DNA from 3 places in the Pectobacterium cacticida genome. Region 3 is predicted to be linked to each of the others. Evidence: predicted binding sites of a transcription regulator. Region 3 holds the regulator's gene; each other region holds the start of a gene.
What was found. The regulator CRP, encoded in region 3, controls carbon source genes, mostly activating them, when cyclic AMP is high. The targets are predictions, from matches to a motif close to ATGTGANNNNNNTCACAT.
Positions count from the first base shown of each region.

Region 1: the regulator CRP is predicted to act here: its motif matches at 6,408-6,425, upstream of RFN81_RS17375 (GntP family permease).
Region 2: the regulator CRP is predicted to act here: its motif matches at 3,183-3,200, upstream of aaeR (HTH-type transcriptional activator AaeR).

Region 1 covers NZ_CP133656.1:3,812,342-3,820,464, reverse strand. The annotation lists gene glgB (1,4-alpha-glucan branching enzyme) at 1-768, opposite strand, end outside; gene RFN81_RS17390 (sensor histidine kinase) at 1,133-2,851, shown strand; gene asd (aspartate-semialdehyde dehydrogenase) at 2,950-4,053, opposite strand; gene RFN81_RS17380 (YhgN family NAAT transporter) at 4,335-4,928, shown strand; gene RFN81_RS17375 (GntP family permease) at 4,986-6,362, opposite strand; gene RFN81_RS17370 (gluconokinase) at 6,521-7,033, shown strand; gene gntR (gluconate operon transcriptional repressor GntR) at 7,043-8,038, opposite strand; gene RFN81_RS17360 (pirin family protein) at 8,097-8,123, opposite strand, start outside.
Region 2 covers NZ_CP133656.1:263,077-271,199, forward strand. The annotation lists gene tldD (metalloprotease TldD) at 1-1,099, shown strand, start outside; gene RFN81_RS01145 (hypothetical protein) at 1,178-1,771, opposite strand; gene RFN81_RS01150 (hypothetical protein) at 1,781-2,119, opposite strand; gene aaeR (HTH-type transcriptional activator AaeR) at 2,230-3,165, opposite strand; gene aaeX (p-hydroxybenzoic acid efflux pump operon protein AaeX) at 3,614-3,817, shown strand; gene aaeA (p-hydroxybenzoic acid efflux pump subunit AaeA) at 3,825-4,790, shown strand; gene aaeB (p-hydroxybenzoic acid efflux pump subunit AaeB) at 4,811-6,790, shown strand; gene yjgA (ribosome biogenesis factor YjgA) at 6,865-7,416, opposite strand; gene pmbA (metalloprotease PmbA) at 7,829-8,123, shown strand, end outside.
Region 3 covers NZ_CP133656.1:494,051-502,173, reverse strand. The annotation lists gene RFN81_RS02370 (ABC transporter ATP-binding protein) at 1-1,035, shown strand, start outside; gene RFN81_RS02365 (LysE family translocator) at 1,106-1,708, opposite strand; gene RFN81_RS02360 (hydrolase) at 1,815-2,807, shown strand; gene RFN81_RS02355 (YheU family protein) at 2,832-3,068, shown strand; gene RFN81_RS02350 (phosphoribulokinase) at 3,188-4,057, shown strand; gene RFN81_RS02345 (OsmC family protein) at 4,095-4,502, opposite strand; gene crp (cAMP-activated global transcriptional regulator CRP) at 4,876-5,508, shown strand; rRNA gene rrf (5S ribosomal RNA) at 5,976-6,091, opposite strand; rRNA gene RFN81_RS02330 (23S ribosomal RNA) at 6,229-8,123, opposite strand, start outside.

The DNA of each region.
Region 1 (8,123 bases), 800 kb from region 3:
CTCGGTATGTCGCCGCCACGAACCGAGATGAACCTCATAGATAGCAATCGGGGAACGCAGGCCATTCGCCTCGCGTCGAACATCGCTGGTCGGCACTTTTTCCGGTAATGGCGTGATTAGCGAGGCGGTATCGGGGCGCATCTGCGCCTCAAAAGCATAGGGATCGGCCTTGAGCCGAAGGTTGCTATGGCTATCAATCACTTCATATTTGTAGAGCTGACCGGCTTTCACATCGGGCAGGAATAGCTCCCAAATGCCGTTTTCCTTGCGCAGCCGCATTGGGTGCCGCCGACCGTCCCAGAAGTTGAACTCCCCCACGACGGAAACGCGCTGGGCGTTTGGCGCCCAGACGGCAAAACGCGTGCCCTCAACGCCATCCAGCGTCGCCAGATGTGCGCCTAATTGTTCGTAAGGCCGCAGATGCGTTCCTTCGGAGAGTAGCCAAATATCCATATCCTGTAGCAGCGTGCCAAAACGATAAGGATCCTCAATCACTTTAGTTTCACCCTGCCAGGTGACGGCTAATTGATAACGCAGTGGTGTTTTGCGATGCGGCAGCAGACCACAAAAGAAACCGCGCTCGTCGATACGCGCGAGTTCGACGAGTTGACGTCCATTACTGGCATCTACCAGCCAGACAGACTGTGCATCCGGCAATAGCGCACGCACTTCAACGCCGTTGGCACCGCGATGCATACCTAACAGCGAAAACGGGTCGGCATAATGCCCGTTAATCAGTGAATTAATCGCCTCAGAAAACGCTGACATGGTATCCATCCTCTGATTCATCATTTGAATGAAATCATTAATATAAAAACGCACCGTGCGACGCTGATATTTTTCATTGTTACTTGCAAAATAAAATTCAGTTAAATAAATACGTTATTGTGTTATTAACGGTCGGCGGCACGATGTAAAAATAATGAAAATGCCTAAAATATTTTGAGTCCTATTGTTTAATTAAGGGTAGTCAAAGAACGGGACAATATCTGAGAAGTGATGCAATTTTCCCGTTTATATTGATATGAATAAGTGGTAAATCGGGATAGCCAGCATCTTTTACGTAAAGTTCGGTTCCTCCCCTGACGAAAAGCAGTACAATTTTCCGGATTGAATACGATGAGATATCCCTATGGTTAGCCAGATTGATCTGATTCTTTCCCTGCTACAGCAAATGTGTATTTATCTGGTCATTGCCTATTTGCTCAGTAAAACACCGCTGTTTATCCCATTGATGCAGGTCACCATTCGTCTGCCGCACAAGCTCGTGTGTTATTTGGTGTTCTCCATGTTTTGTATTATGGGAACCTATCTCGGCCTGCATATAGACGATTCTATCGCCAACACCCGTGCGACGGGTGCCGTGCTGGGGGGCATGCTGGGCGGCCCTTCTGTCGGGTTTCTCGTTGGATTAACGGGGGGATTGCATCGCTATTCTATGGGGGGTATGACCGCGCTGGCCTGTATGCTATCAACGATCGCCGAAGGGTTGATCGGCGGGCTGTTACACCGCTATTTGACACGCCGCAACCGTATCGATTTGCTCTTTCAACCGTTGGTTGTCGGCCTGACCGCACTGGTGGCGGAAGCCCTGCAAATGGCGATTATTCTGTTGGTGTCCCGCCCGTTTGATAATGCCCTCGAACTGGTCAGTGATATTGCGTTGCCGATGATGATCACCAATAGCGTCGGTTCCGCCATGTTTATGCGTATTCTGCTCGATAGGCGCGCCATTTTTGAAAAATATACCTCCGCGTTTTCCGCCAAGGCACTGCAAATCGCCGCCCGCGCCGAAGGGGCGCTGCGCCAAGGGTTCAACCCGCAGAACAGTATGCGCGTGGCCCGTATTTTGTATGAAGAACTGGGGGTCGGCGCCGTAGCGATTACCGATCGCGACAAGTTATTGGCTTTTATCGGATTGGGCGACGACCATCACATCGTCGGTTCGCCCATTACGTCGTCACATACGCACCGGGCGATAGACAATAATCAGGTGGTATATGCGGATGGGAACGAAGTGTCGTATACCTGTTCGGTGTCGCCACACTGTAAACTCGGTTCGACGCTGGTGATCCCGTTGCGTGGTGAAGATCAGCGCGTTGTCGGGACGATCAAACTGTATGAACCCAAGAATAAGCTGTTTTCCAGCATCAACCGCACGCTGGGGGAGGGGATCGCTCACTTGCTTTCCGCTCAGATTTTAACCGGGCGCTTTGAACAGCAAAAACAGCTACTGGCGCAGTCGGAAATCAAGCTATTGCACGCGCAGGTCAACCCACATTTTCTGTTCAATGCGTTGAATACGTTGTCCGCCGTCATTCGACGTAATCCCGATCACGCCCGCCAACTGGTGCTATCGCTGTCAACGTTTTTCCGCAAAAACCTCAAGCGCAGCAACGATGAAGTCTCGCTGAATGATGAGCTGGAGCATGTTAACGCCTATCTGGAAATTGAGAAGGCGCGCTTCGCCGATCACCTCACGGTCGACATCTCACTGCCGGAGGAATTGCTGGAGGCGAAATTACCGGCGTTTTCTCTACAACCTATTGTCGAGAATGCGATTAAGCATGGGACGTCGCAGATGATTGAACACGGACATATCCACATCAGCGGACGCCTGCATGCGAATACGCTGGAGCTGACAGTGGAAGATAACGCGGGGGCCTATCAACCCCGCAGCGGCGGCGATGGGCTTGGCATGAATTTGGTCGATCGGCGCATTAAGGCCCGCTACGGTAATCGCTACGGAATAACGGTAGTCAGTGAAGCCGATAAATTCACTCGGGTTGAAGTGCGCGTACCGCTCATTACCGCGCGTAAGGCACTGGAAAAACTGGATAGTGTGGCGTGACAGGGATGAGCGTTAAGCCGTTAGTAAGATCGTCACAACAACATGCTGGCCCTAACCCGACGCAACATCCATCGATGTTGCGTCAGAAAGCAGGATAATTACAGCAGGATGCGTAGCATACGGCGCAGCGGTTCAGCGGCTCCCCACAGCAACTGATCGCCGACCGTGAAGGCGGACAGGTATTCCGGCCCCATATTTAGCTTACGCAAACGACCAACCGGCGTGGCGAGTGTGCCCGTTACCGCCGCTGGCGTCAGCTCTCGCATAGTGATGTCACGATCGTTCGGCACCACTTTCACCCAGTCATTGTGGGTCGCCAGCAGTTGTTCAATTTCCGGCAGCGCGACGTCTTTTTTCAGTTTGATCGTGAATGCCTGGCTGTGGCAACGCAGCGCGCCAACGCGCACGCAGAGACCATCAACAGGAATAACGCTGCGAGTCGCCAGAATTTTGTTGGTTTCCGCCTGACCTTTCCACTCTTCACGGCTCTGACCATTGTCGAGCTGCTTGTCAATCCACGGAATCAGACTCCCCGCCAGCGGCACACCGAAGTTATCCGTCGGCAGCGAACCGCTACGCGTCAGCGCGGTAACTTTCCGCTCAATATCCAGGATTGCAGAAGCAGGATTCTCCAGCGCCGTCGCGACTTCACCGTACAGCGCACCCATCTGCGCCAGCAGTTCACGCATGTGACGTGCGCCACCGCCTGAAGCCGCCTGATAGGTAGCGACAGAAGCCCACTCCACCAGATTGTTGGCAAACAGGCCGCCCAATGACATTAGCATCAGGCTGACAGTGCAGTTACCGCCGACAAAGGTTTTGATACCGTTATTCAGACCCTGTTGAATCACCCCGTGATTCACCGGATCCAGAATAATAATCGCGTCATCCTTCATTCTCAGTGACGATGCGGCGTCGATCCAATAACCCTGCCAGCCACTTTCACGCAGCTTTGGATAAATTTCATTGGTGTAATCGCCGCCCTGACAGGTAATAATGATATCCAGCGCATGCAGGGCTTCAATATTATAGGCATCCTGCAATACGCCTTGATGACCGCCCAGCGCCGGAGCAGGGTCGCCGTGCTGAGAGGTGGAAAAGAATACCGGATGAATCACATCAAAGTCGTGCTCTTCCACCATGCGCTGCATGAGAACCGAGCCGACCATACCGCGCCAGCCAATAAAACCAACATTTTTCATGGTAACTGTCCTGCTTTGGGGGAAATAAAAAGAATTGCGGCTAACGTCGATAGCGCTGAATTATTGCTGCCGCAGAGGTCGCGCGCGTCGTGTCGTAAACCTGTCAATTATCGCATTGCTCAACCTTACAAAATGTACGTAAAGTCGCAAGTGAATTTATTCGATAGCGCGCCATTTTTCAGCAATCGTGCTTATAACGTCGGGTAGAGACAAATAATAGCGCGGATTGGTTCGCAAACGGTCTCCATCAGAAAATACGGTTTCAGGAGTAGAAAACCAACATGACAGAAATGATCTCCGCAACGGTGCTGCTGTTGCTCATTATGGATCCACTCGGTAACCTGCCGATCTTTATGTCCGTGCTTAAGCATCTCGATCCCAAGCGCCGCCGCGTGGTGCTGATCCGTGAAATGTTGATCGCGCTTGGGTTGATGCTGATTTTCCTGTTCGCGGGCGAACGTATTCTGGCGATCCTCAATTTACGCACTGAAACCGTCTCTATTTCTGGCGGTATTGTGTTGTTTCTCATCGCGATTCGTATGATTTTCCCCTCGCAGGAAGGCAACAGCAGCGGCCTCCCCGCTGGTGAGGAACCGTTTCTGGTGCCGATGGCCATCCCGCTGGTGGCAGGGCCATCGATCCTGGCGGCGCTGATGCTGCTTTCCCACCAATACCCGAATCAGTTGCCACAATTGACGCTTTCCCTCTTTATCGCCTGGACGATCTCCTTCGTCATCCTACTGATGTCAGATGTGTTTTTACGGATGCTGGGCGAGAAAGGCGTGAGTGCGCTGGAAAAATTGATGGGGCTGATTCTGGTGATGCTGTCGACGCAAATGTTCCTCGACGGTGTACGCGCTTATATGAAGTTATAGCCGCATCGTTGCTCTCAGTGTCTCATAGTCCCCCTCCGCAAGGAGGGGGTAAACACATCAGAGGAAAATACTTCCCACCAGTGCTATCAGAAACGCGATGGTGCCGAGTAGCGTTTCCATTACCGTCCAGGTTTTCAGCGTCGTTTTTTCATCCATTTCGAGGAAACGACCAACCAGCCAGAAGCCTGAATCGTTCACATGTGACAACACGGTCGCACCGCCCGCAATCGCCACCACGATGAAGCAGAGATCGAACTGACTCAGACCTGGGGTCGCCGCTACCGCCGGGGCCATCAGTGCCGCGGTTGTCGTTAGAGCTACCGTCGCTGACCCTTGAGCAACGCGCAGAGCGGCAGACACCACAAATGCCGCTACAATCACCGGCATGCCCGTATCGGCCAGGGCTCCCGCCAACGCGTTACCGATTCCGCTGGCGCGTAGTACACCGCCGAACATTCCGCCTGCGCCAGTGACCAAAATGATCGAGCACACTGGCCCTAGTGCACCCTCACATATTTTCTCCAGGTGTTTCCGGCTATGCTGGCCGCTAAACATAATCATGGCGAACAAAACCGTAATCAACAGCGCAATGGGCGTTTTCCCTAACATCCTCAGGAATTGCACCAGATCGCTATCGCCGCCGATGACTCCCATTACTGTTAGGGTATTCAACCCGGTATCAAGGAAGATCAAGATCAGTGGCAGTAGCAGCACCCACATGACGACACCAAATGTGGGCGGCGTATGCTGTTCGTCTGCTTTGACTTCCGTCAGGAAGGTTGACGGCAATGGTAAATGAAATTTTTTACCTGCCCACAGGCCAAACAGATAACCGCCAAGATACCAGGTGGGGTAAGCAATCACTGCGCCTACCAGCACCAATAGACCAATGTTGGCACCCAGCAATTCACTGGCCGCCACCGGACCAGGATGTGGCGGCAGCAAGGCGTGCATAACAGCAAAGGCACCTGCCGCAGGGAACGCATAGGTTAACGTGGAGCCGCCGAAACGCTTCGCCACGCTGAAAATAATCGGCAACATCACGATCAATCCAGCATCAAAAAAGATCGGGAAACCAAACAACAACGAGGCAAGCCCCAGCGCGAAAGGCGCTCGCTTCTCACCGAATTTATTGATGAGCGTATCGGCCAACACATTCGCCCCTCCGGTCACCTCCAGCAAGCGGCCGATCATCGCGCCCAGACCAACCAGCAAGGCGACGGATGCCAGCGTGCCGCCAAACCCGCTCAACAACGTGGGGACTATTTTTTCATAGGGCGTTTTCGTCACCAGCGCTGTGGCCAGACTGACCAACGTGAGGGCCAGAAAAGCGTGCACTTTAAAGCGCATAATCAACACCAGTAACAGTGCGACTGCGCCCACAGCGATGGTTAATAGCACACTGGCGCTATAGGCGGATGTTATTTCTATCATCATTAATCATCTCTTTTAGACACCGGGCCAGAATTGGCGGATTGTTTGTGAGGTGTATCACATCATGATTTGATACCGGTAACATGATACGGGTAACATGTTAAAATCTGGAACTATTAAGTATCATTTAATTTACAGTTTGGGATAGAGATCAAATTATGTCAGGTCGAAGCATTATTTTGATGGGCGTATCGGGCAGTGGGAAATCTTCGGTTGGCGCAGCACTTGCCCGCGCTATTCAGGCGAAATTTATTGATGGCGACGATCTGCATCCCCGCGCCAACATTCAGAAAATGGCCAGCGGCACGCCGCTTAACGATGATGACCGCGCACCGTGGCTGGAACGGCTCAGCGATGTCGCCTATAGTCTGGCGCACAAAAACGAGACTGGCATCATCGTCTGTTCCGCCCTGAAAAAGCGCTATCGCGACCGTCTGCGTGAAGGGAATGAAAAGATGGTGTTTCTCTATTTGAAAGGGAGTTTTGAGCTGGTTTTGGCTCGTCATCAAGCCAGAGCGGGCCATTTCATGCCGACGGAGCTGTTAAAAAGCCAGTTCGATACGCTGGAAGAACCAGGTCGTGATGAACCTGATGTTCTGAAGATCGATATCGATGGCACGCCGGAAGAGGTCGTGCAGCGCTGTGTTGACGCGCTGCGCACCGCTGGTTAATGCCGAGGATCAAAGGCTCTCACCGTCCAGTACGGTGAAGCCGACATCAATGATGTTCGGTTCTACCGACTCGCCCCGCAGTCGGGCCAGCAAGTGTTCGGTGCCGACGCGTCCCATATGCTCACGCGGCGTCAGGACGCTAGCCAGTTTCGGCACCATCGCCTGCCCGATGTCGTGCCCGTGGAAACCCGCAACGCCGATGTCTTCCGGCACCCGTAATCCCTGCCGCTGACATTCAAACATCGCGCCCACGGCCAGGTCATCATTGGTGCAGAATACGCTATCGACCAGTGGGTATTCCGCTTGCGCCTGTCGCAACAGTTCCCCTCCGAGCGAATAAGACGACGCCCGCGCACTCATCACGCAATAACTATCGAGGCCGCTTTCCCGCATCGCTTGCTCATAGCCGCGGCAGCGCATCAGGGTACGCTCATCCTGGCGCGCACCGAGATAGACGATATGACGATGCCCTAATGTGACCATACGTAGCGTCATCTGTCGGGCCGCATCAACGTTATCAAACCCAACGGCCATATCCAGACAAGGTGAGGCGGAATCCATGAGTTCTACGACCGGAATACCCGCGACATCCAGCATTTGGCGCGTTCGTGGCGTGTGGGCGCGTTCGGCGAGGATAAGTCCATCGATGTGATAGGACAGCAGTGAGGTTAAGCGTTGTTCTTCTTTGTCGGGGTGATAACCATAGTGGGCCAGCATGGTCTGATAGCCGTGCGCCTCAGCCGTGCGCTCTATCCCGCGCAGTACTTCGGCAAACACCTGATTCGTTAATGACGGCAGCAGCACGCCAATCGCCCGGCTGGTCGCACTCGCTAGCATATTGGGTGCGAGATTCGGGATATAGCCCAGCTCATCCAAGGCAACGGCAATTTTTTTCTGCAACGCGGCTGAAACCTGTGCGGGGTTACGTAAATAGCGGCTTACCGTCATTTTAGTCACCCCGACACGGTCGGCTACATCTTGGAGAACGGGTCTTTTTTTCTTCATCGTCAACTAAAAATGCCTGCAAAACAGTCGACTGAGTCTAGCAAAAAATGCGCCATTCTTATACTGGTGGCAAATCAAACAGCAG
Region 2 (8,123 bases), 230 kb from region 3:
TCGCCCACTCTATCCAGCATTGAACCCGCTGGATAGCCTGACGCGCGAAGATAAAATTGCGTTATTACAACGAGCAGATACCGTTGCCCGCGCCGCTGATGTGCGTGTACAAGAAGTCTCGGCCAGTCTGACGGGGGTGTATGAACAGGTGTTGGTCGCGGCGACAGACGGTACGCTGGCGGCGGATATTCGTCCATTGGTGCGCTTGTCAATCAGCGTGCTGGTTGAGGCCGAAGGACGACGAGAACGCGGCGCCTGCGGCGGTGGTGTGCGCGGCGGTTACGATTACTTCTGGGAAATCACCGATGGAGAGGCGCGCGTCGATGCCTGGGCGAAAGAAGCGGTGCGAATGGCATTGGTTAATCTGTCGGCCGTGGCGGCGCCTGCTGGCTCTATGCCGGTAGTGCTGGGGGCGGGCTGGCCCGGCGTGTTACTGCATGAAGCTGTCGGTCACGGTCTGGAAGGTGATTTTAATCGCCGTGGCACATCCGTATTCAGCGGACAGATGGGGAAACTCGTCGCGTCGGAACTTTGTACCGTAGTGGATGATGGCACGCTAAACGGGCGCCGAGGTTCCCTTACAATGGATGATGAAGGCGTGGCAGGGCAGTACAACGTGCTCATCGAAAACGGGATTCTGAAAGGCTATATGCAGGACAAACTGAATGCGCGTTTGATGGGCGTTGCGCCAACGGGTAATGGCCGCCGTGAATCGTATGCGCATCTACCGATGCCACGAATGACGAATACCTACATGCTGGCGGGTAAATCGACGCCAGAAGAGATAATTTCCAGCGTTGAATATGGTCTCTATGCGCCAAATTTTGGCGGCGGTCAGGTGGATATCACATCGGGTAAGTTCGTTTTCTCGACATCCGAGGCATATCTGATCGAAAACGGTCGTATTAGTACGCCGGTCAAGGGCGCTACGTTAATTGGTTCTGGTATCGAAGCGATGCAGCAAATCTCCATGGTTGGTAATGATTTGGCGCTCGATAACGGCGTCGGCGTGTGTGGTAAAGAAGGGCAAAGTGTGCCCGTCGGCGTTGGTCAACCTACGCTGAAGCTGGAGAGTCTGACGGTAGGCGGCACGGCATAATTTGCTCTGATATCTTTTTAAAACCGCGCTTTATGAGCGCGGTTTTTTTATTGGGCTAAGAGGTAATGGAGTAAAAAGTCAGGAAACCGCTGCAATAATCGATTTGAGCTGCCTGATGTGTATTTCATCTCGCTGTACCAAGACATCTTCCTTAATCTTGAGAACAATGCCTTTTAATAGGTCTGTTGTACTGGATATGTTTGTTGTGGTTTTTAGTACGTCAATGTCTGTCGCAACATGCCTTCCTTTAAGAGAAAGACGTTTCTCGGATTTTCCTTTTGCCAAATCACTTTGCAGAAAACGCGGGATATCTTGTGCCGCTGCGCGATCGGCTGCCAGCGTGTGAAGATAGTATTTCATCAGCGTGGGAATAAAATCGGGTTCCCCACCTAATTCGCAGCTTGCCAGATTTAAGATATCTATCATGTGCGCAGGGACTCTGCTTTCCAGCGCCTTACGCTGTACATCGAGCGCTTTCTTAATCATGGGCGTAGATTGATGGGGGATGATGGCAATATTCCCGCAGCGATTGCAAACGCCAACCAAAACCTGTCTCACCACGCCGCTGTTATCGCTGAATGGGACGTCTCTAAGCTGAAACGTCGCAGTTTCAAGTGACTGGCATGCGTTACAGATAGCGGACTGTGTATCTCCGACTTTGAAAATTTTCATGTCATCACCTCAATGGTGGACGCTAATAAAGACACAATTTGGTTCGGCAAAATACCATTTGATATACCACGATATTCCCCGATGGCGGCAACGGATGATATGAACATCAATATGCGCTGCAAAATGATGGGGTGAAGAAGAGTAGGATGTCCCCGAAGATTGATAAATAATATCAATGAGTTCTGTTATTGATATTTGCCCGGTTGCCAGCAGATTCTTCGTACTGATATTTCCTCTGGCTTCATGCAACACAGTACCCGACTGCAAACAGACGATAAGCTGCTTTTTGGCATCCTTGAACCCCATCCCTTCACCTATATTGTACGAATTTATTCGTACCTTATCCATGTGATTTTACTTTCCTGAACGAAGGAAAGAGATATAACGTACGGATGGTGGGATGGGGATGTGTTTTGTATGAAAGAGGAAGGCGTTTCGCATTTTCCTCTTTGCAAATCCTACTTTTTTTCCTCGCCGTGATCCTGGCGATAGGCCTGATAGGTCATCGCGACGTTTTTAAAGTACTCCGTCATGTAGTTAATGCAGACTTGCACTTTTAACGGCAGGTTATCTTTACGTGTATAAAGGGCATACACCGGGCGCGGGTCAGAGTGGTAGCGGCTGAACAGGATTTCAATGTCGCCACGATGAATGTCGTCCACGACCCACATAAGCGGGACATACGCAATGCCAGCGCCAGTTTTGAGCCAGCGCACGAGCGTTTGTGGATCGTTGGTGACAAAGCGCCCTTGCGGTGAGAGTCGGGTCGACATTCCCTCAGGGGCGATCAGCTCGAATTCACTGTCGGGCCGCACGCTGTATTCCAGCCAGGAAAAATTCACCATATCTGCCGGTTTATCCGGCGCGCCGTGCTGTGCCAGATAGCTTTTTGCCGCGCAGACGACCATCGGCATTGAGCCCAGGCGTTTCGAGAACAGGCTAGAGTCCTGTAGCGCCCCGACGCGAATAACGATATCCAGCCCATCAGTAATCAGGTCGGGCGCGGGAATGCCAGTGACCAGATTTACGGATAGGCCGGGATACTCTTTCAGCATCGCAGCAGTCATCGTCGCTAACACATTCTGCGCCATAGTAGAAGAACTGCCGATGCGTAACGTGCCGATCGGCGTATTGTTGAAGGCATAGAGTTGCTCATGCGCCTCGTGGGCCTCATGCAGCATGCGACGGCAGCCGTGGTAGTAAATTTTCCCCGCTTCCGTCAGGCCGATACTGCGTGTACTACGGTTTAGCAGCTTAATCTGGAGGGTATCTTCCAACTTGGTGATAGTCTGGCTGACGGCGGATACACTCATCTGTAACTGGCGAGCGGCGGCGGTAAAAGAACCACATTCCACCACGCGTGCAAAAACCGACATACTCTTTAATCTTTCCATTATTCACTCTAGCTTAAAAGTGATTTAGATCACACTATGTAGATAAGGTAATAATATCCATCCATAATATAGCCTATCCGGTGGTGCCGAGTGGAACATTGTCCGCTATCGTTTAAGCGACAGTTTTATCTGAGCGTAAAAGCGAACCGGCGCGTCGTCTGCGATTGTCCATGACTATTCACTATCCAGGACTCTCTAATGATTGGGCTTATTTACCTATTATCGCGTAATTCGCTGATTTCCTATCGTTAGCCAGTCCTGCTGACGTTGCTCTCATCAGTTTTACATTATTTGCGCCGCAGGCTGCTCGCTTGCGTGCTGAGAGCTTGTGTCTATGCTGAACATCAGTACGACGCTATACCTGTACTCTATTGTGGTGCCACGTGTCATAAATTTTATCCGGTGGCTAACCTGCCGTTGCCGTTATTGAAGAAAAAGGAAAAAGAGGATGAGTTCACTCCCGGTTATGGTGCTGTTCGGGCTGTCATTTCCCCCCGTATTTTTTGTCTTGTTGGTGTCGCTAACGCTGTTCTTTGTCGTGAATCGCCTGCTGCAACCGACGGGGATCTATGATTTCGTCTGGCACCCGGCGTTGTTTAACAGCGCGCTATTCTGCTGCCTGTTTTATTTACTGTTCCGTTACGGTCTGTGAGGCGTTTGTGAAAGCTTTCTTGTTAACCTTATTTAGGCGTCAGGCCATGTTGATCAGAAAACTTAGTCGCGTGGCGGTTACGCTGGTCATTGTGCTATGTGCGATTGCCGCCATTTTCCGCATCTGGGCGTTTTATACCGAATCGCCCTGGACGCGCGATGCCAAATTTACGGCTGATGTGGTGGCGATCGCACCGGATGTGAGCGGATTGCTGACCGATGTCCGAGTGACGGACAACCAATTGGTAAATAAAGGTGACGTACTGTTTGTCATTGATCAGCCGCGCTATCGTCAGGCCGTCGCGCAGGCGGAAGCCGATGTCGCCTACTATCAGGCGATGGTTAGGGAAAAACGCCGGGAATCGATGCGCCGTGCGCAGTTGGGGGTGAGAGCGATGTCACAGGAAAACATCGATCAATCCAGTAGTGCCTTGGAGATCGCGACGCACCAACTTGCTAAAGCACAGGCCGTGTTGTCACTGGCGAAATTGGAGCTCGATCGCACGGTGGTCCGTGCGCCTGCCGACGGTTGGATCACCAATCTGCATGTGCAAAGCGGCGAATTTATCGAACGCGGAAATACCGCGGTGGCGTTAGTGAAAAAAGATTCGTTTTACCTATTGGCATATATGGAAGAGACCAAACTTGAGGGTATTCGCCGCGGCTATCGTGCGGAGATCACCCCGCTGGGTAGCGAAAAAATATTTTATGGCACGGTAGATAGCGTGGCGGCAGGCGTGAATAACAGCAGTAGCAGTGTGAATACGAAGGGATTGGCTAACGTAGATTCCAATCTGGAGTGGGTGCGTCTGGCTCAGCGCGTGCCCGTGAAGATCCGTCTCGATCATCAAATGGGCGACCTTTATCCGGCTGGTACCACGGCGACCGTGGTCATTACCGGAGAACAGGTTAACAACGATAAAAAACCGTCGCCGCTTATTCGCCTGCTTTATCGTCTGCGTGAGTTCGGCTAAGCGAGGCGATAATGAAAAAAATGCCGTTGATAAGCGCCACGTTATTTACGACGCCGACATTCGCACGCCTTCGCTTTTCTTTTAAGCTGAGTTTTGCGATTGTATTGTCTCTATTCCTGGGGTTTCATCTCCAATTGGAAACTCCGCGCTGGTCGGTATTGACGGCGGCGATTGTCGCGGCTGGCCCGGCGTTTGCTGCCGGTGGTGAACCCTTCTCCGGTGCAATCCGGCATCGTGGTATTTTGCGTATTATCGGCACTTTCATTGGCTGTATCGGCGCACTTATCATCATTATTGCTACCGTGAGTGCACCCGTTGTGATGTTGATGCTGTGCTGCATCTGGGCGGGCTTTTGTACCTGGATTTCCTCGCTGGTTAAAGTCGAGAATGCCTATGTATTCGGGCTGGCAGGCTATACCGCACTGATTATTATTGTCTCAACGGAGGGAATGCCGCTATTGACGCCACAGTTTGCTGTAGAGCGCTGTAGCGAAATTGTGTTGGGTATCGTTTGCGCCATTCTGGCCGATTTACTGTTTTCACCCCGCTCGATCAAGCAGAACGTTGACCGAAGCATTAGTGAGTTGCTGGTGGAACAATACCGACTCTTGCAGCTCAGTATCAACGGTGCGGATAAGGAAAGCATTGATGCGGCGTGGCATGCGCTAGTGCGTAAAACGACCGCGCTAAACGGCATGCGCAGTAACCTGATGTTGGAATCCTCGCGCTGGCAGAACAGCAATCGTCGTCTCATCTCCCTGCATACGCAATCGCTGACGATGATCACGCAGGCATGCGAAGCCTATCTGATATTGCGCGATGAACCTACGCCGATTAAAAGCAGCCTGAAATTAATATTGGATCGACCAGTTGAGTCGCTGCGCGATGTGCATTGCCGTCTGAAGGCGCTGCGTCAATTGATTGCGGCGGATAGCCGTGACGTGCCGCCGATGCTGATCGGTTGGATTGGGGCGGCGACACGCTACCAGCTGTTGGCGAAGGGGGTGCAGACCAACGGGCGTATCACGTCAATTGAGGCTGATATACTAAACAGCGATGTGAAAATGAAAGCCCCTTCCGCGGAAACCCGTCATGCAATGATCAACGGGTTACGTACCGGTGTGGCGACGGCGTTAGGCTGTCTATTTTGGCTTAGCACGGGCTGGACTTCCGGCAGCGTCTGTATGGTAATGATCGCGGTGGTCACGTCGCTTGCTATGCGTTTGCCGAACCCACAAATGGTGGCAAAAGATTTTCTTTTCGGAACGATCTTTGCGCTGCCGCTGGGAGCGCTGATCTTCATGTTTATTATGCCGTCGACGCAGCAAAGTATGCTGTTGCTGTGCCTGAGTTTAGGGGGAATGGCTTTTTTCCTGGGGCTTGAAGTACAAAAGCGCCGACTGGGTTCGTTGGGGGCATTAGCCAGCACGATTAATATTCTGGTGCTGGATAATCCGATGACATTTAATATTAGCCAGTTTTTGGACAATGCGATCGGGCAGATCATTGGATCTTTTCTGGCGCTGATTGTCATCCTGCTGATTCGCGATAACACGAAGGCGCATACCGGGAGAGTGCTGTTGAACCGCTTTGTGTATGGTGCGGTTTCAGCGTTAACCACGAACACGACACGGCGCAAGGAAAATCACCTGCCTGCGCTATACCAACAACTATTCCTGCTGCTAAACCGCTTCCCTAATGATATTGCCAAGTATCGTCTCGCGCTATGGTTGATCATTATGCATCAGCGCTTAAGAACACTGGATATTCCGCCAAATGCGGCGCTCTCTGCTTTTCATCGCCAGCTTCGTGCAACGGCGGAACAGGTGATCTCCGCGCGACGCGACGCCTCGCGTCACCGTCATTTTATGCGGCTGTTAGAGGAGCTTGAGCGTTATCAACAAATGCTGAAGGAGCAACAGCTTCCTTCACAGATGACTGAGCCAGTCAGGCGATTAACCGGAATTCTCCATGATTATCAACATGCGCTGGATCACTAACCCTGAGACAGCGTGACATAAGAGAACCGTTTCTGAACGCGGGATAGGAACGGCTCCTCATCCCGCCGTTGCCGTTAATCTACGGTTTCAGCCAGTTCTCGTAGATACTGGAATATTTGACGGGCGGCTTTTGGTGGCTTCTCCGCGGCCTTTTCTTTCTGCGCATTGCGTGTCAGAGAACGTAGCTGCTGACGATCGGCGTGAGGGTATAGCGCCAGAATGTCTGGAATGGCATTGTCGCCTTCGGCGATCAGACGGTCACGCAGTTGTTCCAGTTTGTGGAATAAGGCGACCTGCTGATTATGGCGATTGTTCAGTTTATCCAGCGCGCTTTGAATCGGCTCTGGATCGCGGGCGCGTAACAGCTTGCCTATCAACTGTAACTGGCGGCGGCGGCCTTCCTTCTTGATCCGTTGCGCCAGTTCCACCGCAGAACGCAGATCGTCATCCAAAGGGATCTTCTCAAGGGCATTTTTCCCCAGATCGACCAACTCGGCACCGAGATCTTTCAGCGCTTCGGCATCGCGTTTTATTTCGCTTTTGCTGACCCAAATAATTTCATCATCTTCGTCGTCTTCTTGATTTTCGGGGATGTCATTTAGCCAGTCTTCGTACTTTTGCTTCATGGTTGGCTCCTAAAAAGTGTCCAGGAGCAAGGTTTAACGCGGCTCCGGGATGGTGAACAGCGCGCCCACCAGAAAAAAGAGGCTGATACTAACAGGTTTAGGCTTTGTGCGAAATTGTCCGCCGATCCTGTTAGACTAGAAAGCATTATGCTACACCTTTTTGTGCTCGTACTACTTCAAGTTGCATGTGGGTTGGCTGCGTTACTCGACACATTGGCGTGTGGCTCGCCCCGTTGGGGCCGCTGCAAGCAGCGTTCAAACTAGCCTCTGGCTGATTTGTCAGTCACTCGAATGACTTATTTGATCTTCGCTTGCCGCCTTCCTGAAACTTGAATTATTTAAAGCATATTTCTCCACTCATTTTTCGAGTGGGGATGATGGTGAGCTTTCTTCCACTTACTTTGGTAGAACGATGACGATAATTACTCAAGTTGCGGAACAGCGTAAAGCGCTGGAACTCGCGGTGGCGCAAGCGTTGGAGCTTGCGCGTGCCGGCTCTGATGCGGCGGAAGTCGCGGTGACAAAAACGACAGGCATTAGCGTCAGTACCCGCTATGGTGACGTTGAAAATGTTGAATTCAATAGCGATGGTGCGCTGGGCATCACGGTTTATCATCAACAACGCAAAGGCAGCGCATCCTCTACCGATCTCAGCCCGGATGCGATCGCCCGGACTGTACGAGCTGCGCTGGATATCGCGCGTTACA
Region 3 (8,123 bases):
GCGCATGTTGATAACCCTTTCCGCTTCAGCTTTCGCGCTCCAGAATCGTTACCTAACCCATTAATAAAAATGGAAAAGGTGAGTGCAGGATATGGCGACAAGCTGATTCTGGAATCGATAAAGCTTAATTTAGTGCCAGGTTCCCGTATCGGGCTGCTTGGTCATAATGGCGCAGGTAAATCCACATTAATCAAGCTGCTTGCCGGCACGCTTGCCCCCCTGAAAGGCGAAATCGGGCTAGCTAAAGGCGTCAAGCTCGGTTACTTTGCCCAGCATCAGTTGGAGTTCCTGCGTGCGGACGAGTCACCACTACAACATATGGTGCGTCTGGCTGAACGAGAAACGGAACAACAGTTGCGGGACTACCTCGGTGGCTTCGGCTTTCAGGGCGATAAGGTTACAGAAATCACTGAACGCTTTTCCGGCGGTGAAAAAGCCCGTTTAGTTCTGGCGCTGATCGTTTGGCAACGCCCTAATCTCCTGTTGCTAGACGAACCCACTAACCACCTCGATCTGGATATGCGTCAGGCATTAACCGAAGCATTAATTGATTTTGAAGGTGCACTGGTTGTCGTTTCGCACGATCGACATTTGATCCGTTCGACTACTGACGATCTTTATCTGGTGCACGACCAGAAAGTAGAACCGTTCGACGGTGATTTGGAAGACTACCAACAGTGGCTGGTCGGTCTGCAACGTCAGGAAAATTCAGCCTCCGAAACACCAAAAGAAAATGCCGCCAATAGCGCGCAAAATAGAAAAGATCAAAAACGTCGTGAAGCCGAGTTAAGAGCGCAAACCCAACCGTTGCGTAAAAAAATCACTAAGCTTGAACAACAAATGGAAACACTGTCGAAAACATTGGCCACATTTGAAGCCCGGCTGGCAGATAGCGCAATCTATGACATCAGTCGCAAGGCAGAGCTTACCGACTGTCTGCAACAACAAACTAAGGTCAAAATCGAGTTGGAAGAAACGGAGCTAGCCTGGCTGGACGCACAGGAACAATTAGAGCAGATGATGCTTAATGAATAAGCATCGTCTTTCATACCACAAAGGAGTAGCGAGCAGTAAACCGCTCGCTATTTCATCACCGCACTATTCATTAATGCCAAATCAACAACACACAGGCGGCGGTCAGCAGTCCCATAGACACATTAAAGATAATCCACGCTTTTTTACTTCGTAACAGCCGACCTATCATTGTGCCGAATCCTAGCCAGATAACACCGGACACCAGATTCACCAGCACAATCCCGATGCTTATCGCGATGACAGAATGGTTATACTCTTCACCCGCCAGGCTAAAACTGGCCACCGCGCCCAGCGCCATTAGCCATGCTTTCGGATTCAGGAATTGTAGTAGCCACCCCTGATAAAGTCGGATCGGCTGAGGAGGCGCAACAGAGGTTTCCAGCCGTTCATAAGCCGCCGTAGCGATTTTCCACGCTAGCCAGAGCAAATAGGCGCTCCCCAGAACTTTAAGGATAAAGTGCAGAGAAGGATAAATGAGGATTAGTCCACCAACGCCGAATGCCACCAATAGCAAAATGCTCTGCATACCCAACATAATACCAACCATGAGCCACAGAGAACGCATAAAGCCAAAGTTCGCGCCCGAAGTGGTTAACAGCATATTATTCGGACCTGGTGTAATGGCCGCTACCCACAAAAAACCCAACATCGAAAGAAATAAACTTAGTTCCATTATTTATGGGCGCTCCGGACCCAAATGTTGTACCAACTAGCAGCATTGAAGCTAACAGTGTGATATTGATCATACAAGAGCCACCAACAAGATTTTCGTCTTCTTTATGCCTAACCACTTTCATCCACTACGCGGCGCCCATAATCCACACCTGCAAACACTTTTACCACGCCTAATTCGTCGTTCTGTATCGTTCTTACCCATCTGGCAATCACTTGAATTACCCGACGGCGATTTTGTCGATCTGGCGTGGAGCGAAGCACCGGAACAGGCTAAGCACAAACCACGCGTGGTGTTATTTCACGGGCTTGAGGGCAATTTTTACAGCCCCTACGCTCATGGCCTGTTACAAGCCTGTAAGCAGTACGATTGGTTGAGCGTTGTCATGCATTTTCGCGGATGCGGCGGCAAACCCAACCGTATGAAGCGACTGTATCACTCCGGCGAAACCAGCGATGCCAGTTATTTTCTGCGCTGGATGCAGGAAACGTTGGGCGATGCCCCCACTGCCGCCATCGGCGTTTCTCTTGGCGGCAATATGCTAGCCTGCCTCCTCGCCCAGCAGGGCAGCTCTTGTTACCTGTCCGCGGCCACGATTGTCAGCGCACCGTTGATGCTTGAGCCTTGTAGCCGTCGGATGGAACAAGGCTTCTCCCGACTTTATCAGTATTACCTGCTGCATCTGCTGAAACAAAGCGTCGGCCGTAAGCTAGACGCCTATCCGGATACACTACCGATTCACTTTTCGCAGTTGAAGCGCATTCGCCGATTACAGGAGTTTGATGACGTCATTACCTCTCGTATCCACGGCTTCAGCGATGCTATAGACTATTATCAACGCTGTAGCGCCTTGCCGTTGCTGTCCCAGATTCGTAAACCGCTACTCATCATCCACGCGAGGGACGATCCTTTCATGACGCCAGACGTTATTCCCGATCTATCACAATTACCTTCTAATATTGAATATCAGTTAACAGAACACGGCGGACATGTTGGCTTCGTCAGTGGCACCTGGTTGAAACCGGAAATGTGGCTGGAACAGCGTATTCCTCTTTGGCTTAACACATTTTTGAACCACGCCGCTGATGCCTCTTTATGAACCATTTTACTCAGGAATTATAACGTGATTATTCCCTGGCAACAGCTCGATCCAGATACGCTGGATAACATCATTGAAGCTTTCGTTCTGCGCGAAGGTACGGATTATGGCGAACAAGAATGGTCGCTAGCACAGAAAGTGGAAGATGTTCGCCGGCAACTGAAGTCCGGTGACATCGTGTTAGTATGGTCTGAGCTACATGAGAGCCTCAATATTATGCCGCGTGCTCAGTTCAATGCCGGAGAAGATACCCCTTATTAACGTAGCGAACGGTATCACAGGGCAGACTAAGCATGTTTAAAACTTGCGCGATTATTGAGGATATGCGTAAGCACTCTCACTCTACTTTGTAGGTTAACCATCACGGAGTCACGCGCCTTATGTCATATCAGCATCCGATTATTGCGGTAACTGGCTCCAGCGGAGCGGGTACAACTACAACCAGTCGGGCCTTCCATAAGATTTTTCAGCAACTCCATCTAAGTGCGGCCCGATTGGAAGGCGATAGCTTCCACCGCTATACCCGTCCGGAAATGGATATGGCTATCCGCAAAGCGCGTGATTTAGGGCGCCATATTAGTTACTTTGGCCCGGAAGCGAATGATTTCAGTCTGTTGGAACAATCATTTATTGAATACAGTCTGCATGGACGCGGCCAGACGCGTAAATATCTTCATACTTACGACGAGGCGATTCCTTACAATCAAGTTCCCGGAACGTTTACTCCGTGGGAGCCGATGCCGGAACCCACCGATATTCTGTTTTATGAAGGGCTGCACGGCGGCGTAGTCACTGAGCAAAACGACGTGGCACAGCATGTGGATTTACTCGTCGGCGTGGTGCCGATCGTTAACTTAGAGTGGATACAAAAACTGATGCGAGACATCAATGAACGAGGTCACTCGCGTGAGGCCGTAATGGACTCCGTCGTCCGTTCAATGGAAGACTACATCACCTACATCACGCCACAGTTCTCTCGTACACACATTAACTTCCAGCGCGTACCTACGGTGGATACCTCTAACCCGTTCGCGGCTAAGTCAATTCCGTCACTGGATGAAAGTTTCGTCGTCATTCACTTTCAGGGGTTGGATGCTATTGATTATCCCTATTTACTCGCCATGTTACAGGGATCCTTTATTTCCCACATTAACACGCTGGTCGTTCCTGGCGGGAAAATGGGGTTGGCGATGGAATTAATCATGGCACCACTGGTACAGCGATTGGTTGAAGGGAAAGCGATTAAATAAGCGCGACAGGTTCGGCGATATCGCGCTCAGAGAAACGTTATGACAACGTTCTAATTTCGTAGCTGTGTGTTACCTTAACAATATTACTCAACATTAGCGCTACTGAGCAGTATTTTTCCGCTGATAGTGCAGCAGCGCGTTCAACAGCATTATCGGTCAGATTTTTGCCCGTAACGATAAAATGCAGATTGATATGAGTAAATAAACGCGGCGTTTCAGACCGTCGCTCTGACGTTAATCTCACCTCACAGTCGGTCATATCATTACGCCCTTTTTGCAGAATCGACACTACATCGATCGCGCTACACCCTCCAACCGACATCAACACCATTTCCATCGGGCTGGGCGCTTTATCACCGGAATTACCATCCATCAATATCTGATGCCCTGACGCGGACTCCCCCAGAAACGTTAAACCCTCAACCCATTTCACCCGAGCTTGCATGATGCTTCCCCGCTAAAATTTTTTTGAAAACTTATATCTTAACTGTACAAAAGTCAGCAAAATTCGGCGCGTTGTCATACTGACGCGAGACAACACAAGACACATCCTCAAAGCTGTGTTAAAACAAAAATAGAATAGACTGTTTCTGGACGCCCCCTGAAACGAAGAAGATGATGGCGTAACCAAACATACCTCAGTTATGTTTACGGTGCGGCAAGACAGCAACCGGAAATCAGGGGGTACAATGGTTCCAGTATATTCCCTGACATCATTCTGCCTAGACTAAATTTTATTTTTAGCAGTTAAACGCGCCGTACAGGGAACTCTGACCCCTGTAATTTGCGTAGTAAATTACAACAGAGGATGATAGCGAATGGTTCTCGGCAAACCGCAAACAGACCCAACTCTCGAATGGTTCCTTTCCCATTGTCACATCCATAAGTATCCATCGAAGAGCACGCTGATTCACCAAGGTGAAAAAGCAGAAACGCTTTACTATATCGTTAAAGGCTCTGTCGCAGTGCTAATCAAGGATGAAGAAGGCAAGGAAATGATCCTTTCCTACCTCAATCAAGGCGATTTTATTGGTGAGCTTGGCCTATTCGAAGAAGGTCAGGAACGCAGCGCCTGGGTCCGAGCGAAAACAGCTTGTGAAGTTGCAGAAATTTCTTATAAAAAATTCCGCCAACTTATTCAAGTCAATCCAGATATTCTCATGCGTCTATCTGCTCAAATGGCAAGTCGCCTCCAGGTAACTTCAGAAAAAGTGGGCAATCTTGCCTTCCTTGATGTCACTGGCCGTATCGCACAGACTCTACTTAACCTGGCCAAACAGCCTGATGCCATGACACACCCAGATGGCATGCAAATAAAAATTACTCGCCAGGAAATTGGACAAATCGTTGGCTGTTCACGTGAAACCGTGGGGCGTATTCTAAAAATGTTAGAAGATCAGAATCTGATTTCTGCTCATGGTAAAACGATTGTCGTTTATGGCACTCGCTAACGCCTTGTAAATCGGCATAGGGCGCAGTTCTTATGAACTGTGCCCCTCCGCGTCACCCGGCATGCGGGTCCGCACCGGGCGGTTTGGGAAGTTGAGGCCAAGAGATGAGGCACTCCCAGACTGTCGAGCCATTGCTGGGTTAAAATACCCTATTGAATAGTTTGGCACTGTATCTCCTCCCGCAGCGGCTGTTGAGCCACCGTCGCACTGACTCCCATTGCACATAACGCCCAGTTCACCGTCTTACCACTCTTCCATTGCTTGAGCTGGATTGCCCTGAGCCGATGTATCCAGCTCGCCGCCAGACTCTTGGCGTTTGCGCTCCCCCTCACGCAAGTGCACTTCGCTTCATTCGTTGTGTTGTGATCAACTTATGGCAGGACTTTCCCCCGCAGGAATGTGCTCATGCTGGGCGCAGCACAGCAAAAAGCCCCTGTCTTGCGACAGGGGCTTTCCACTTGTTTGATGCCTGGCAGTTCCCTACTCTCACATGGGGAGACCCCACACTACCATCGGCGCTACGGCGTTTCACTTCTGAGTTCGGCATGGGGTCAGGTGGGACCACCGCGCTATCGCCGCCAGGCAAATCTGTTTCATTCCGACCGTTACTTAACATGACTCCCTTCTTTGTCATCTCCGTAACCATCAGAACCAATCCTAAAACAAGCTGAATATCGTTCTCTATGCGTCTTTCATCTCTCAAAACACCTTCGGTGTTGTAAGGTTAAGCCTCTCGGGTCATTAGTACTGGTCAGCTCAACGTATCGCTACGCTTACACACCCAGCCTATCTACGTCGTCGTCTTCAACGGCCCTTCAGGGGCATCTTGTGCCCAGGGAAGACTCATCTCGAGGCAAGTTTCCCGCTTAGATGCTTTCAGCGGTTATCTCTTCCGCACGTAGCTACCGGGCAATGCAATTGGCATCACAACCCGTACACCAGCGGTGCGTTCACTCCGGTCCTCTCGTACTAGGAGCAACCCCTCTCAATCTTCCTACGCCCACGGCAGATAGGGACCGAACTGTCTCACGACGTTCTAAACCCAGCTCGCGTACCACTTTAAATGGCGAACAGCCATACCCTTGGGACCTACTTCAGCCCCAGGATGTGATGAGCCGACATCGAGGTGCCAAACACCGCCGTCGATATGAACTCTTGGGCGGTATCAGCCTGTTATCCCCGGAGTACCTTTTATCCGTTGAGCGATGGCCCTTCCATTCAGAACCACCGGATCACTAAGACCTGCTTTCGCACCTGCTCGAGCTGTCACTCTCGCAGTCAAGCTAGCTTATGCCTTTGCACTAACCTCCTGATGTCCGACCAGGATTAGCTAACCTTCGTGCTCCTCCGTTACGCTTTGGGAGGAGACCGCCCCAGTCAAACTACCCACCAGACACTGTCCGCAACCCCGCTCAGGGGCCCACGTTAGAACATCAAACATTAAAGGGTGGTATTTCAAGGTTGGCTCCACGCAGACTGGCGTCCACGCTTCAAAGCCTCCCACCTATCCTACACATCAAGGCTCAAGGTTCAGTGTCAAGCTATAGTAAAGGTTCACGGGGTCTTTCCGTCTTGCCGCGGGTACACTGCATCTTCACAGCGAGTTCAATTTCACTGAGTCTCGGGTGGAGACAGCCTGGCCATCATTACGCCATTCGTGCAGGTCGGAACTTACCCGACAAGGAATTTCGCTACCTTAGGACCGTTATAGTTACGGCCGCCGTTTACCGGGGCTTCGATCAAGAGCTTCGCCTTACAGCTTACCCCATCAATTAACCTTCCGGCACCGGGCAGGCGTCACACCGTATACGTCCACTTTCGTGTTTGCACAGTGCTGTGTTTTTAATAAACAGTTGCAGCCAGCTGGTATCTTCGACTGGTCTTAGCTCCATCCGCCAGGGACTTCACCAACTCCAGCGTGCCTTCTCCCGAAGTTACGGCACCATTTTGCCTAGTTCCTTCACCCGAGTTCTCTCAAGCGCCTGAGTATTCTCTACCTGACCACCTGTGTCGGTTTGGGGTACGATTCGATGTGACCTGGTGCTTAGAGGCTTTTCCTGGAAGCGTAGCATCGGTTACTTCATCACCGTAGTGACTCGTCATCACGCCTCAGTGTTAACAATGACCCGGATTTTCCTAAGTCATCCACCTTCACGCTTAAACCGGGACAACCGTCGCCCGGATAACCTAGCTTTCTCCGTCCCCCCTTCGCAGTCACACCCAGTACAGGAATATTAACCTGTTTCCCATCGACTACGCCTTTCGGCCTCGCCTTAGGGGTCGACTCACCCTGCCCCGATTAACGTTGGACAGGAACCCTTGGTCTTCCGGCGTGCGGGTTTTTCACCCGCATTATCGTTACTTATGTCAGCATTCGCACTTCTGATACCTCCAGCAGCCCTCACAGGCCACCTTCGCAGGCTTACAGAACGCTCCCCTACCCAACAACACCTTAGTGTCGCTGCCGCAGCTTCGGTGCATGGTTTAGCCCCGTTACATCTTCCGCGCAGGCCGACTCGACCAGTGAGCTATTACGCTTTCTTTAAATGATGGCTGCTTCTAAGCCAACATCCTGGCTGTCTAGGCCTTCCCACATCGTTTCCCACTTAACCATG